3 regions of the Bradyrhizobium sp. IC3195 genome follow, and region 1 is predicted to be linked to each of the others. Evidence: predicted binding sites of a transcription regulator. Region 1 holds the regulator's gene; each other region holds the start of a gene.
What was found. The regulator LexA, encoded in region 1, represses DNA repair genes until DNA is damaged. The targets are predictions, from matches to a motif close to TGTTCNNNNTGTGTTCNG.
Positions count from the first base shown of each region.

Region 2: I6F09_RS17230 (helicase-related protein) is a predicted target of LexA. The motif match lies at 2,969-2,986, and genes of this name have one in related genera.
Region 3: I6F09_RS27395 (PA0069 family radical SAM protein) is a predicted target of LexA. The motif match lies at 1,713-1,730, and genes of this name have one in related genera.

Region 1 covers NZ_JADYVG010000009.1:54,361-59,403, forward strand. Annotated here, with positions in the region: gene I6F09_RS18980 (hypothetical protein) at 1-21, opposite strand, end outside; gene glp (gephyrin-like molybdotransferase Glp) at 153-1,361, shown strand; gene lexA (transcriptional repressor LexA) at 1,538-2,239, shown strand; gene I6F09_RS18995 (hypothetical protein) at 2,625-3,059, shown strand; gene I6F09_RS19000 (GAF domain-containing protein) at 3,277-4,218, shown strand; gene I6F09_RS19005 (ComEC/Rec2 family competence protein) at 4,225-5,043, opposite strand, start outside.
Region 2 covers NZ_JADYVG010000007.1:288,965-294,007, reverse strand. Annotated here, with positions in the region: gene I6F09_RS17245 (hypothetical protein) at 1-697, shown strand, start outside; gene rpmB (50S ribosomal protein L28) at 847-1,155, opposite strand; gene I6F09_RS17235 (DUF3108 domain-containing protein) at 1,746-2,564, shown strand; gene I6F09_RS17230 (helicase-related protein) at 3,267-5,043, shown strand, end outside.
Region 3 covers NZ_JADYVG010000018.1:41,361-46,403, forward strand. Annotated here, with positions in the region: gene I6F09_RS27390 (VOC family protein) at 48-503, opposite strand; gene I6F09_RS27395 (PA0069 family radical SAM protein) at 528-1,691, opposite strand; gene I6F09_RS27400 (phosphoketolase family protein) at 1,902-4,316, shown strand; gene I6F09_RS27405 (acetate/propionate family kinase) at 4,319-5,043, shown strand, end outside.

The DNA.
Region 1 (5,043 bases):
CTTTTCGAGCAGTTCTGTCATTGGCAGAAGATAAGCCGGTTCGAGACCAAAAGGAAGTGTGGTTCCTGGCTGGCAAGGGAGGCCTTTTGCTTCAGCTCCTCCGCTCGGCTAGAACTTGCCGACCCAGTCCTGATTTGTTGCGGAGTTCGCCCGTGGCCCTGATGCCGGTTTCTGACGCGCTTGCTGCGGTGTTGGCCGGCGTCGAGCCGCTGGCTGAACAGATGGTTTGCCTCGACGAGGCCTACCATCGTGTGCTCGCCCGCGATGTCGCGGCGCGGCGCACGCAGCCGCCGGAGGCGATGTCGGCGATGGACGGCTATGCCGTGCGCACGGCCGACGCGGCAAACGATTCGAGGTTGACCGTCGTCGGCGAGGTCGCGGCGGGCCGGCCGCTCGCGGGAAGCGTCGGCCCCGGCGAAGCCGTGCGGATCTTCACCGGCGGCGTCGTTCCCGACGGCGCCGATGCCGTCGTGATCCAGGAGGACACGGCTGCCGACGGCAAACATGTGACGATCAAGGAAGCCGCCATTTTCGGCCGGCACATCCGCCCTGCAGGCGTCGACTTCCGCGAAGGCGACGTGCTGCTGCGCAAGGGAATCCGCCTCACCGAGCGCGATCTCGCCCTTGCCGCCGGAATGAATCATCCGCATCTCGCCATCATCCGCCGCCCGAGGGTTGCCGTTCTCGCCACCGGCGACGAGCTCGTGATGCCGGGCACCACGCCTGGTCGCGGCCAGATCGTCTATTCCAACGGCTATGCCCTGCATGCGCTCGCCCGCAGCGAGGGCGCCGAGACCATCGACCTCGGAATTGCCGCCGATACACTGGAGGCGACGTCCGCCGGCATCCGCCGCGCGCGCGAGAGCGGCGCCGACATCCTGATCACGACCGGCGGTGCCTCGGTCGGCGACCACGACCTGGTCCAGCAGGCGCTCAAGGGCGAAGGCATCGCGATGGCGTTCTGGAAGATCGCGATCCGGCCGGGCAAGCCGATGATGCACGGTCGGATAGGCGCGATGCGCGTGATTGGCCTGCCCGGCAATCCCGTGTCGTCCTACGTGTGCGCCTTCCTGTTCATGGTCCCCTTGATTCGCGCCCTGTCGGGCCGTTCAGCGATTCATCATCGGCGCGAGCGCGCCGTGCTGGGCCGCGATCTCGCCGCCAACGACCAGCGCGAGGACTATCTGCGCGCGCGGCTGGAGGAGCGCGACGACGGCACGCGCGTCGCCCTTCCGGTCAGCCATCAGGACTCCTCCCTTCTTGCGAATCTCGCTGCGGCACAGGTACTTCTGGTGCGCGCACCGTTCGCGCCGAAGGCCGAGGCCGGCACGCCTTGCGAGGTGCTCCGGCTGCCCGTCTGAGCCGCCCAGCCACACGCATTCCGCGAGCTTGGCCGCGTTCACCATAAATTAAGCAGTTGCGGAACACATATCGAACATATAGTGTCCGTTCATGATTTGTTTCGAGGATGTAGCGGCTTAGTGCCGGCTTCATCGTGTCGGAATCGAACGACATCAACCGGGGGACTTTGGTCGAGATGTTGACGCGCAAACAATACGAGCTTCTGCGGTTCATCAGCGAACGTCTGAAGGAAAGCGGCGTGCCGCCGTCCTTCGACGAGATGAAGGATGCGCTCGACCTGCGCTCGAAGTCAGGCATCCATCGCCTGATCACTGCGCTCGAGGAGCGCGGCTTCATTCGCCGCCTGCCCAACCGTGCCCGTGCCATCGAGGTGATCAAGCTGCCCGAGCTCCAGGCCGCCGCCGGCAATCGCCGTGGCTTCACCCCGAGCGTGATCGAGGGCAATCTCGGCAAGGTGCGCGCGAGCTCCAGCCCGCCCGCGGACGAGGGCGAGCGCCCCGTCGCGGTGCCCGTGATGGGCCGCATCGCCGCCGGCACGCCGATCGAGGCGCTGCAGACCCGCAGCCATACCATCAGCGTGCCGCCGGACATGCTCGGCTCGGGCGAGCACTACGCGCTCGAAGTGCGCGGCGATTCGATGGTCGAGGCCGGCATCCTCGACGGCGACATGGCGCTGATCCAGCGCAACGAGACCGCAAATACCGGCGACATCGTGGTGGCATTGATCGACGACGAGGAGGCCACGCTCAAGCGCTTCCGCCGCCGCGGCGCCTCGATCGCGCTCGAGCCCGCCAATGCCGCCTACGAGGTCCGCATTCTTCCGCCGAACCGCGTGAAGATCCAGGGCAAGCTGATCGGGCTTTACCGGAAGTACTGATACGGGAAACATCAAGCGCCGCGCGCGTTTCGATCGGCATCGGCGATCCAGGATCGGAGCGGATACTTGTCCGCTCCGGCTGGACGGTTTCTCTGGTTCTGCGCCGGCTGTCCGGTCCATCTTCCCGCGCGACATTCCCCCGCGCAGGCGCGCAGCCATTTCTGCTTCGCCGGTAGAGTTGTGCCGGCAGTGCTGATAGCTCCGGCCGAATGCAAGGACGCGAGGTTTGTTCCTATCGAATCCGGGAAAGATAATGTGATCGCGCGCTGCGGACGCGAGCCGCAGATTTGCCCATAACCGAGCAGAGCGTTGTATGCTTCCACTCTGATAGAGGCCTGCGCCTCGAAAGAGACGCGGGTCGCTATCCCAGCATGAGGAGCACCCGATGTGTGACTACAGCCTGCATGCCGTCGCGACGCGCCCCGCCGAAGTCGGCGAGACGATCGTCACGACAACCTTCCGCGGCACCTCGACGCGCGGTTTCGCTTCCGAAGCCGATCCCTCCGTCGCGGTCTGTCTGCTGCCGGGGACGGAGCTCGCTTTCGCCGACAATGTCCGCTACGACAACCGCTGGATCTGGACGCGCACCGTGAACTCTCGCGTCGGCAAGTTCGGCAAGATCGACCCGCACATTCCCGATCGCCATCATGACGCGATCGAATTCCCCGACGGCAAATACGTGCTGGTGACGCAGCTCGTCGAAGGTCAGCGCGCGACCGTGCTGCAATTGCCGGTGACGCAGCCAGCCCCCGAGCGCGAGCACAAGCCGCAGATCGTCGCCGACACGCGGCCCACGATCACGCGCCTGCCGATCGGCTGACGCCCTTCGGCCGACAGGCCGAGCCCGGGATTGAAATTGCCGTCGCCGGCCGAGGCCGGCGAGCCCGGTAAGTTTGTGTTTCAGGACATTCGATCGGCGAGCCCACCGCCGCGCCTCGTCGTCGCACGAAGTTTGGGCCGTGCTGCCCGCATTTTGAACGTCCGCTCCGCAGCCAAATGACCGATGCTGTCGTGGTTTGAGGCGGCGGACACGCTCGATGAAGACCTTCATTCGCGTCGTTGAACTTTGGGTACCCGACCGGACGCGCATGCGGCTGGAATTCGGCGGCGGCCTCTACGACGATGGGCTGTCCGCGTTCAAAGCCGTCAGCGAAGAGCTGCACTTCGGATATGACGAGGGACTTCCAGGCAAGGCCTGGGCCTGTGGCCACCCCGTCATCCTCACGAAATTCGCCAACTCCTATTTCAAGCGGACCGATCAGGCCGCTGCGGCCGGCCTCACCTGCGGCGTGGCGGTGCCGGTGTTCGCGGGCGAATTCCTGCAAGCCGTGCTGGTGCTGTTCTGCGGCGACGACGAGGCGCATGTCGGCGCGATCGAACTCTGGCACAACGATCCTGATCTCTCGCATGAGATGGGGCTCGTCGATGGCTATTACGGCACCGCGGACATGTTCGAATTCAACTCCCGCCACACCAGATTTCCGCGCGGCTTCGGCCTGCCCGGACGCACCTGGAAGGCGGGCCTGCCGCTGATCATCAAGGACTTGCACGACGCCAAGAGTTTCCTGCGCTGGGAGGACGCCGCCAAGGTCGGGATCAATCTCGGCGTCGGCGTGCCCTACCGAACCGGTACCGACCAGACCTGGGTTCTGACATTCCTCTCCGCGCAGGCAACGCCGATTGCACGACGCTTCGAGATCTGGGTCCCGAACGAGGGCCGTTCGGCGCTGGTCTTTCGCGCCGGCGATTGCAGCGCGCAGACCGACCTCGCCGCACGCTATGCGGCGCAGTCCATCGCCAGGGGCGAAGGCAGCATCGGCGGCGCCTGGGCCGCCGGCATGCCCGCGCTCAACGACGATCTCACCTCTGACGGCTCGATCGCCGGCTCCGAAGCCTGCGCAGCCGGGCTGAGCCGAATGGTGGCCCTGCCGGTTATCGGCAACGGAAGGCTTGACGCCGTGCTGGCCTGGTATTTGTGATCCGCGTCAATCGTCGGCCTGCAAGTCGGCCTCCGATGGCGTTGCGTCCCGGTTGCGGGGCACGGCCGCCTTCGGCACGAGGCTGCCGTCGAAATCCCCCTCGCCGGCGCCGGCCGGCAGCCAGGGACGGCTTGCTCCCCTCGTCCTCACCGCCTGCACCGAAAAGCCCTCGCCGCGTCTCGTCAGAGCCAGTGCGCCCTGACTGGCAAGACGCGCCCGATCGACCACCATCGCCGCGCAATCGGGTGGCGCAGGCCGCGCCGTCACCACCAGCGCGGCGCGGCTGCAATCATCGGCCAGCGCGTCGATACGCGTCGCCAACGCGATCAGTCGTCCGTCCGCGAGCGGCGCCACGCAGCCGGACTCGTCACACGACACCCCGCTCGCCAACGAGGCGTTGCCGGCATCGCGCGGATCGGCATCGGCAGCCAACCACTCCTTCAGCAGGAAGCTGTCCTTGCTGGCGCGGATCACCTGCAAGCGCCCATCCCCGCCCCGGACCGCGACGCTCGCGCCATCCCCGGCAATCAGGATATCGGGCTGCCGCACCGACAGTCCCCAGAGGATCGCTGCCAGCAGCACCAGGGCGCCGGACCAGCGCAAGGGCGTGCGCAACAGGCCCATCACGATGAGCCCGAGGCTCGCTGCGATCAGCGGCGCGATCCCGAAGGCGGGAATGCGGCCGACGGCGCCCGGCAGGGCCGCCACCCAGCGCGCGACCAGGACCATCCACTCGATGCCGATCCCCATCAACCACCAGAACACGCCGTCGAGCCCGAAGGGCGCCGCGAGCAGCCCCAACAGCCCGGCCGGCATCACCAGCGC
Region 2 (5,043 bases), on a different contig from region 1:
TGAATTGATCGAGGCGGGGCAGATTTATGCACAATCGAATCGAGGACAGCTCTCAGAGGCTAGATTGTACCAAGCTTTAGCTGGCGCTGCAGGGCAAGCGTTCTCTACTGTAGATGAGTTGAAGAGCGCCTTCCGGAGCGATGCCGCTTTTTCGACTGTCGCGACCAAACGATTTATCCGTCTAGCAGATACATCGGATGGTGCGCACGCAATTTGTCCCGTGATCTTTCTTGACGGGGACCTCTCGAAAAATCACCCGTACCTTCGAATACAGCTAATTATTGTGACGCATTCACTTCAGGCCGATGTCCAGCCGCAGTGCTTGCTCATGCGATTCGAAACTCCTGAAGGGATGGACCCAGAGGGCCAAGGCAAGCACGACTATTACCACTCTCAATTGTGTACTGAACTGCGCGTTGATAGTTCCGGCCGAACGCTCACCGTTCCAAAATGCGTGCAATGGAGCGCTGCTTCCTGTCCTGCTTGGCCGGTTGATGCAGGTACCCCCTTCCAGTTGCTGGCTTGTGTCGTATTCGCCCTGTACGGAAAATTCGATGGCGTGCGAATTCTACGTAAAGCTTATGGGAAATCGCTGGATGCTTTAATCGAAGAAATGCATTTTGTTTTTGCGAAACCCCAGGCATCAATGAAATCGGCGCGGCGCGCGCCGCGAAGCCGTCCAGGGCCTAAGAGATAAAGGCCAGCAGCTGGCTCCAGGCTTTCACTGCAGTGCGACTTAAAGAGCAAAAACGGCCGGATCTTCCGATCCGGCCGCTACTCGAACTCTACTCGGCTAAGCCTACGCCACGCGACGCAACTTAGCCCCCGCCCTAACGGTAAATCTTCTCAGCTCGCCTGCTTGGCCGGCTGGGTGTCGCCGACCTTCTTCTGGATAGCGCGCTTCAGCTCGACGGCGCGCGGGGAGAGCGCGTCGGCGTTGGCCTTGAGCAGGTAGGCATCGAGGCCGCCATTGTGGTCGACGCTCTTGATCGCGTTGGTGGAGACGCGCAGGCGCACGTTGCGGCCCAGGGCTTCCGAGATGAACGTCACGTTGACGAGGTTCGGCAGGAAGCGGCGCTTGGTCTTGATGTTGGAGTGGCTGACCTTGTGGCCGACGAGGGGGCCCTTGGCCGTCAGTTCGCAGCGGCGAGACATGGCATAAATCCTTTAGTTCGAACCCCCAACGAGTGCGGCCGCCATTTCGGCGCCACGGGGGCAAATTCTTTCGTCCTTGCAGGGAGCGGGCGGACGTATAGGGGGGAAGGGGCCTTGCGTCAAGGCGACGGGCCGTTTTTGGCCCGTCGTCCCGGGGCGGGCAGAGCCCGAACCCGGGATCTCGTGCCCCGCCTCGGTGTCATCGCCCGCGAAGGCGGGCGATCCAGTACTCCGCGGCGGCGCGGCTGACCAGAGGCGCTGCGGCGTACTGGATGCCCCGCCTTCGCGGGGCATGACAGCGGAGGTGGGGAGAGGTCGGAACGCCCCCCGTTACCGCCGATCACCAAAACGGCAATGATTGTCGCGCCTTACCATCACATAAAGGGCGTATTCGCCGTCGAAGAGTCCGGTGGAGTTCCCGGGGCTGCATGCCCCGACACATTGTTTGTCGCCGGTTTTGGCTTAAGTAACAGCATATCGCGCTCTGATTGGATTGTTTCGTGCCGACAACGCTTCATTTCGCGCAAGTCCTGCGCTCAGCCTGTCTGTGTCGGGGCGTCCGCTTGGACGTCCCCTTGGCCGGCCGGCTGATGGCGCTTTGTGGCCTGGCGGCGGTGCTGGGCCTGGCGTCCGGCGCAGCGCCCGCGGCGGCGCAAGGTAAGCTCGAGGCGCAATATGAGGCGACGCTGGCGGGCATTCCCGTCGGCAAGGGCGCCTGGAACATCGATATCCAGGACGACGTGTTCTCGGCGGCGGCCGCCGGCGGCACCTCGGGGCTTTTGAAGTCGTTCACGGGCGGGTCCGGCACCGGCGCCAGCCAGGGGCGCGTGGTCAATGGCGCGCTGGTTGCGACCGGCTACCAGGCCTCCACCACCACCCAGAAGAAGACCGAAGAGATCCGCATCACCCTCGACAAGGGCAATGTGAAGGATTTTGCGATTTTGCCGGAGCCGCCGGTCGATCCGGACCGTATCGTCGTCACCGAGGCGCACCGCCGCGGCGTGTGGGACCCCATGACGGCCTCGCTGCTGCGCGTGCCCGGCACCGGTGATCCCGTTTCGCAGGACGCCTGCCACAGCTCCGCGCCGGTGTTCGACGGCCGCATGCGCTACGAGCTCAAGCTCGATTTCAAGCGCATGGAGACCGTGAAGGCGGAGAAGGGCTACAAGGGCCCGGTCGTGGTCTGCGCGATCTATTTCGTGCCGATCGCCGGCTACATCCCCGACCGCCCGGTGATCAAATACCTCGCCGCCCAGCGCAACATGGAGATCGCGTTCGCCCCCATCGCCGGCACGCGCATCCTGGTCCCGTTCTGGCTGAAAGTGCCGACGCCCCTGGGGCCGGCCATGCTGGAAGCCACCAGCTTCATCACGTCGCCCCAGCCGCCAAGGGTCGCGAAGACGCAGTAGGCAAGGAGGCCGCACCGCTCTCTCCGCCGTCATTCCGGGGCGCGCCCCTTGGCGCGAACCCGGAATCCATCAGGCCGCAGAGACGGTTGCGCGATGGATTCCGGGCTCGCGACTGCGTTGCGCCCCGGAATGACGAGCGTTCGGCGTAGGCTAAGCAAAATCAATCACTTACCTACTGTGCATGGGGTTGTTTTCGCACTCTTTGTTTGACCAACCCCCGCCGCAGGGAATCCATTTGACTCCGCCCCGATTCTGATTCGACTCGCCGCCGTCCCCAGCTTTAACCACCCGGTCGCTTGTGCGCTCCCGCAAAACTCCATCTAGTGCGCAACCAAGACGAGTCCCGCGACATGTTGCGTGAACGGAACGGGACTCACAGGGGAGTCAGCGATTCGGCCGCGATTCGTTCTAGAGTCGTTCCGAAGCTTAAAGCGAACGGGAAAAGCGTCGCAAAGTGAGACAGTTGCGCGGGATTTGGGGCGGGCGCTTTCACGCCCGCGGTGTGCCCCTCACCCTGAGGAGGCCGCGCAAGCGGCCGTCTCGAAGGGCGAGGGGCTTGGCTTGCCCAGCAGCACCAGCCGGGCCTTCATCCTTCGAGACGCGCTGACGCGCTCCTCAGGATGAGGAACGAAGAGCCAGCCCCCTCACCGCCCCGGATAGCACTGACATTCGCCCAAATCGCCATTACCTAATCCGATAGACATGGCTTTTTCCTCCTCCCCCTTCGCCTCCGAGCGCGCCCCCGGCGCGGGCGTCACTGCGGTGCTCGGTCCGACCAACACCGGCAAGACCCATCTCGCCATCGAGCGGATGCTGGCGCATCCCTCGGGCATGATCGGCCTGCCGCTGCGCCTGCTCGCGCGCGAGGTCTACAACAAGATCGCCGCTCGATCCGGCGAGGCCAGCGTCGCGCTCGTCACCGGCGAGGAGAAGATCAAGCCGAAGAATCCGCGCTATTGGGTCTCGACCGTCGAGGCCATGCCTAGGGATATCGACGTCTCCTTCCTCGCCGTCGACGAGGTCCAGATCGCCGCCGATCTCGAGCGCGGCCACGTCTTCACCGATCGCATCCTCAACCGCCGCGGGCGCGACGAGACGCTGCTGTTAGGCGCCGCCACCATGCGCCCGATCATCGAGCGCCTGTTGCCGGGCGTGTCCATGATCACGCGGCCCAGATTGTCGCAGCTCGAATTCGCCGGCGACCGCAAGATCACGCGCCAGCCGCGCCGCACCGCCATCGTCGCGTTCTCGGCCGATGAAGTCTATGCGATTGCCGAGCTGATCCGCCGCCAGCACGGCGGCGCCGCCGTGGTGCTGGGCTCGCTCTCGCCCCGCACACGAAACGCGCAAGTGGCGATGTTCCAGAACGGCGACGTCGATTATCTCGTCGCCACCGATGCCGTCGGCATGGGCCTCAATCTCGACGTCGACCACGTCGCCTTCGCCTCCGACCGCAAGTTCGACGGCTATCAGTTCCGCCGCCTGACACCGTCCGAATTCGCGCAGATCGCGGGCCGCGCGGGCCGCGCCACCCGCAACGGCACCTTCGGCACCACGGGCCGCTGCGCGCCGTTCGAGCCCGAGCTCGTCAACGCGCTGCAGAACCACACCTTCGATGCCGTGAAGGTGCTGCAATGGCGCAATTCCAAGCTCGATTTCTCCTCGCTCGGCGCGCTCCAGGTCTCGCTGAACCTCGCCCCCGGCCACGAGACGCTGACGCGCGCGCCGATCGCCGAGGACATGCGCGTGCTCGATCACGCCGCCCGCGACGGCGAGGTGCGCGATATCGCGCATGGCAAGGCTGCCGTGGAGCGGCTCTGGGAAGCCTGCCAGGTCCCGGACTACAGAAAGCTGTCGCCGGCCGCCCATGCCGAGCTGGTGACGACGCTGTACGGCTTCCTGATGCGCAAGGGCTGCATTCCCGATGCCTGGTTCGAGTCCCAGGTCACCCAGGCCGACCGCATCGACGGCGACATCGACACGCTGTCGGCCCGAATCGCCCAGATCCGCACCTGGACCTTCGTCGCCAACCGCCCGGACTGGCTGAAAGACCCGGAACGCTGGCAGGGGATCGCGCGGGAGGTCGAAAATAAATTATCGGATGCGCTCCATGAACGCTTGACTGAGCGTTTCGTTGATCGCCGGACCAGTGTATTGATGCGCCGCCTGCGGGAGAACACGAGCTTGAATACTGAAATCGGCAAGACCGGCGAAGTCATCGTCGAAGGCCATGTCATCGGCCGCCTCGATGGCTTCACCTTTGCACCGGATGCGGCGGAAGCCGGCTCCGATGCGAAAGCCTTGCAGGCTGCAGCGCAAGCGGTGCTCGCCGGCGAGATCAATGCGCGCGCCGAAAAGCTGGGCAATGCGCCGGACGATCAGTTCGTGCTCACCTCCGAAGGCATCATCCGCTGGACCGGCGATGCCGTGGCGCGCCTTGCCGCCGCGGACGAGGCGCTGCATCCGCGCATCCGCATCA
Region 3 (5,043 bases), on a different contig from region 1:
AGCGCAACCGGGAACCCACGATATTCCCGTTATTCAGGCCGCCCGCCCTACTCCGCCAGATGCACCCGCCGGTCCTCGCCCACCTCGATGCCGGGTGCGACCACGACTTCCCAGACATGTGCATCGGGATCGGCAAAATAGCCGCAATAGCCGCCGTAATCGGTCGCGTGCGCCGCCTTCAGCAAGGTGGCCCCCTTCTCGACGGCGAATGCCAGCACCTCGTCGACCTCCTCGCGGGTCACGCAATTCCAGGCGAGCGTCATGCCGCGAAAGGTCGTGGGCCTCGGCTGGTCCTCCAAGGACGCGTCCGCGGCGAGCCGATCCCAGTGATAAAGCGCGAGCACCGGACCGCCGGTGTCGTAGAACGCAACCGCCTCGCCGGTCTCCTTCAGCCGGCGCGAGAAACCGAGCGCGTCGTAAAAGGCGATGCTGGCGCGGATGTCGTTCACACCGAGCGTGATGACGGTCAGCCGCGGCATCGGCACAGCGAGTTCCTTGAGCATGCGACACCTCTTGCACGTGTCCGCTCAAAACAGGCTGAGCTGATCACCGTTCCGCTTCGGCCGCGCAAAGTGATCAATGGTCAGCTTGGAGCGCCGCTTGTTGAGGCCGAGTCGCTCGCAGGCGATCTCGAAGCGGCGGCCGATGGTCCAGGCCATCGGTCCGGTGCCCTTCATCCGCTCGCCCCATTTGGCGTCGTAGTCGCGCCCGCCGCGCATGTCTCGGATCAGGGTGAAGACGTGGCGATAGCGGTCCGGATAGTTCGCCATCAGCCATTCGCGGAAGAGATCGCGCACCTCCAGCGGCAGCCGCAGCAGCACATAGGCGGCTTCCTTGACCCCGGCATGGGCGGCGGCATCGAGGATGCGCTCGATCTCGGAATCGTTCAGTGCGGGGATCACGGGCGCGACCATTACCGTGGTGGGAATGCCGGCGTCCGAGAGCTGCTTGAGCGCCTCCAGCCGTTTCGGCGGCGTCGAGGCCCGCGGCTCCATGGTGCGCGCCAGCTTCGGATCGAGCGAGGTGACCGAGATCGCGACCTTGGCGAGCTTGCGCTTGGCCATCCGCTGGAGAATGTCGATGTCGCGCAGCACCAGCGCCGACTTGGTGACGATGCCGACGGGATGCCCTGCGCGCTCCAGCACTTCCAGAATGCCGCGCATGATTTTGCGCTCGCGCTCGATCGGCTGGTAGGGATCGGTGTTGGTGCCGATCGCGATCATCCGCGGCTCGTAGCCGGGAGCCGCAAGCTCCTTCTCGAGCAGCGAAGGCGCCTCGGGCTTCACGAACAGTTTGGACTCGAAGTCGAGCCCCGGCGACAGGCCGAGATAGGCGTGGGTCGGCCGCGCGAAGCAATAGACGCAGCCGTGCTCGCAGCCGCGATAGGGATTGATCGAGCGGTCGAAACCGATGTCGGGGGAATCGTTGCGGGTGATCACCTTGCGTGAGGTGTCGATGGCGACACTCGTCTTGAACGGCGGCAGCTCGTCGAGGCTCTGCCAGCCGTCGTCGAAAGCGACGCGCGCCTCGGCCTCGTAACGGCCGCTGGCGTTGGACTGCGCGCCCCGCCCTCGCCGTCGCGCGCGGTCGATGGCGACGCCAAGCTCGGGGAAATCTGAAGGCGCACCCGCCGGCTCGGAGGGCGCCGTGACCGGCGGGTGCTTGAGAGCATGAGAGGATGCTGGACTCATGCAGCCAAGATAGCACGACATAGGAACAAATCAAGAACACAAACCAAAAACGTGAAAACAACCCCATGCACAGTAGAGCTGCCCAAACTTCGCGCGCCCGCCTTTGACCTCACGCAACACGGCCGTCACGACCATCCCGTTTCATGCCCGACGGATCGATCGCCCCGGAACCGGGTTGGTGACGATCGCGAAGTGAAGGTCGGCAGGAACATGACAATCCAACAAGAAACGGCCGAAGCGAGCAGCGACCTCGATCTGCTCGATCGCTATTGGCGCGCCGCCAACTACCTCTCGGTCGGGCAAATCTACCTGCTCGACAATCCGCTGCTGCGCGAGCCGCTGCGGCCCGAGCACATCAAGCCGCGTCTGCTGGGTCATTGGGGCACGACGCCGGGCCTGAACTTCATCTACGCCCATCTCAACCGCGTCATCCGGGCGCTCGATGTCAGCGTGATCTATGTCTGCGGTCCCGGCCATGGCGGTCCGGGCATGGTCGCCAACACTTATCTCGAAGGCAGCTACAGCGAGATCTATCCCGAGATCGCGCGCGATGCGGATGGATTGCGCAAGCTGTTTCGGCAGTTCTCCTTCCCCGGCGGCATTCCGAGCCATGCGGCACCGGAAACGCCGGGCTCGATCCACGAAGGCGGCGAGCTCGGCTACGCGCTGGTGCACGCCTATGGCGCCGCATTCGACAACCCTGATTTGATCGTCGCCTGCGTGGTCGGCGACGGCGAGGCCGAGACCGGGCCGCTCGCGGCGTCCTGGCACTCCAACAAGTTCCTGAACCCCGCCCATGACGGCGCGGTGCTGCCGATCCTGCATCTCAACGGCTACAAGATTGCCAATCCCACCGTGCTCGGACGGATGCAGGACGCGGAGATCCGCGACCTCTTCCGCGGGTTCGGCCACGAGCCGCTGTTCGTCACGGGCGATGATCCCAAATTGATGCACCAAGCCATGGCCGATGCGCTGGACGTCGCATTCGCCAGCATCCGCTCGATCCAGCAGCATGCCCGCGATGGCCGCACCAGCGTCGAGCGGCCGCGCTGGCCGATGATCGTGCTGCGCAGCCCGAAGGGCTGGACCGGCCCGAAGGAGGTCGACGGCAAGAAGGTCGAGGGCTTCTGGCGCGCGCATCAGGTGCCGGTCGCAGCTTGCCGCGAGAACCCTGATCATCTCAAGGTGCTCGAAGACTGGATGCGCAGCTACGAGCCGGAAAAGCTGTTCGATGGCAACGGCGCGCTCATGGCCGAGCTTCAGGCGCTCGCGCCCGAGGGCGTCAAGCGCATGGGCGCCAATCCGCATGCCAATGGCGGCGTGCTGAAGAAGGAGCTGAAGCTGCCGGACTTTCGCGGCTTCGCGGTCGTGGGGCCGCAGCCCGGCGAGGTCATTGCGGAAGCGACGCGCGAGCTCGGCAAGTTTCTGCGCGATGTCATCCGTCTCAACGAGAAGGAGCGCAACTTCCGCATCATGGGCCCGGACGAGACGGCATCGAACCGGCTCGACGCCGTGTTCGAAGCCACCGAACGCGTCTGGATGGAGCCGACCGAGCCTTACGACGTGCATCTCGCCCAGGACGGCCGCGTCATGGAGGTGCTGAGCGAGCATCTCTGCCAAGGCTGGCTGGAGGGCTACCTGCTCACCGGACGGCACGGCTTCTTTTCCTGCTACGAGGCCTTCATCCACATCGTGGATTCCATGTTCAACCAGCATGCCAAATGGCTGAAGGTGACGCGGGAGCTGCCATGGCGGCGTCCCATCGCCTCGCTCAATTATCTCCTGACCTCGCATGTCTGGCGCCAGGACCATAACGGCTTCAGCCATCAGGACCCCGGTTTCGTCGATCTCGTCGCCAACAAGAAAGCCGACATCGTCCGCATCTACTTCCCGCCGGATGCCAACACGCTGCTCTGGATCGCCGACCACTGCCTGCGCACCTATAACCGCATCAACGTAATCGTCGCCGGCAAGCAGCCGGCGCCGCAATGGCTGTCGATGCAGGACGCGGCGACGCATTGCGATGCCGGCATCGGCATCTGGACCTGGGCGGGCACGGAGGACGGAAAGGGCGAGCCCGACGTCGTCATGGCCTGCGCCGGCGACGTGCCGACGCTGGAGACGCTCGCTGCCGTCGACCTCCTACGCAAGGCGCTGCCGGACTTGAAGATCCGCGTCGTCAACGTCGTCGACCTCATGACGCTGCAGCCGAGGGAGCAGCATCCGCACGGCCTGTCCGACCGCGACTTCGACAGCCTGTTCACGCGCGACAAGCCTGTGATCTTTGCCTATCACGGCTATCCCTATCTCATTCACCGGCTGACCTATAATCGCACCAACCATGCCGGCATGCATGTACGCGGCTTTGCCGAGGAGGGCACCACGACGACGCCCTTCGACATGGTCGTGCTCAACGAACTCGACCGCTACCACCTCGCGATCGAGGCGATCGAACGGGTGCCGGGACTGGCGACCAAGGCCGCTCAGGTGAAGCAGCAATTCCGCGACAGACTGATCGAACACTCCCGTTATGTCCGCGAGCACGGTGAAGACATGCCTGAGATTCGTGACTGGGTCTGGCAAAACAGCGCCGGCGGCAACACGCCGGCCGAGGCCGGCGATTAGCGATGTCGGACACGGTCCTCGTCCTCAACGCGGGATCGTCGAGCATCAAGTTCGGCCTGTTCGATGTCGCGGCGGCCGAGCCTGCCCTGCTCTGCAAGGGCCTGCTCGACGAGCACGAGGCCAAACCCCGGCTGGTGGTGAAGGGCCCCACGGGCGAAGACCTGTTCGAGACAAGCAATCAGGCGCCTGACGGAGCCCGCGGCCATCTGTTCGCGGACGTGCTCACCTTCATTGAGGACCGGTTCGGTGGACGCAGCCTGCGGGCCATCGGCCATCGCATCGTCCACGGCGGGCCGGATTATTCAGGCCCGGAGGTCCTGACAGACGACATCATTGCGAAACTGGAGGCCTTGACGCCGCTGGCGCCGCTGCACCAGCCGCGCTGCCTCGCGCCGGTGCGCACGCTCGCGGCGATCCGGCCCGAGCTGACGCAGATCGCGTGTTTCGACACCGCCTTCCACCACGGCCTCGCGCCGCCGGCGAGCCGCTTCGCCATTCCCCGGCGATTCGAGGCGCGTGGCGTCAGGCGCTACGGCTTTCACGGCCTCTCGTTCGAATATGTCGCGGGACGCCTGGCCGAGATCGCGCCGGAGCTCGTGGCCAAGCGCACTGTCATCGCGCATCTCGGCAATGGCGCCAGCCTCTGCGCCCTGCGCGATGGCCGCAGCATCGACACCACGATGGGGCTGACGCCGCTCGACGGCCTCGTGATGGGCACGCGTTGCGG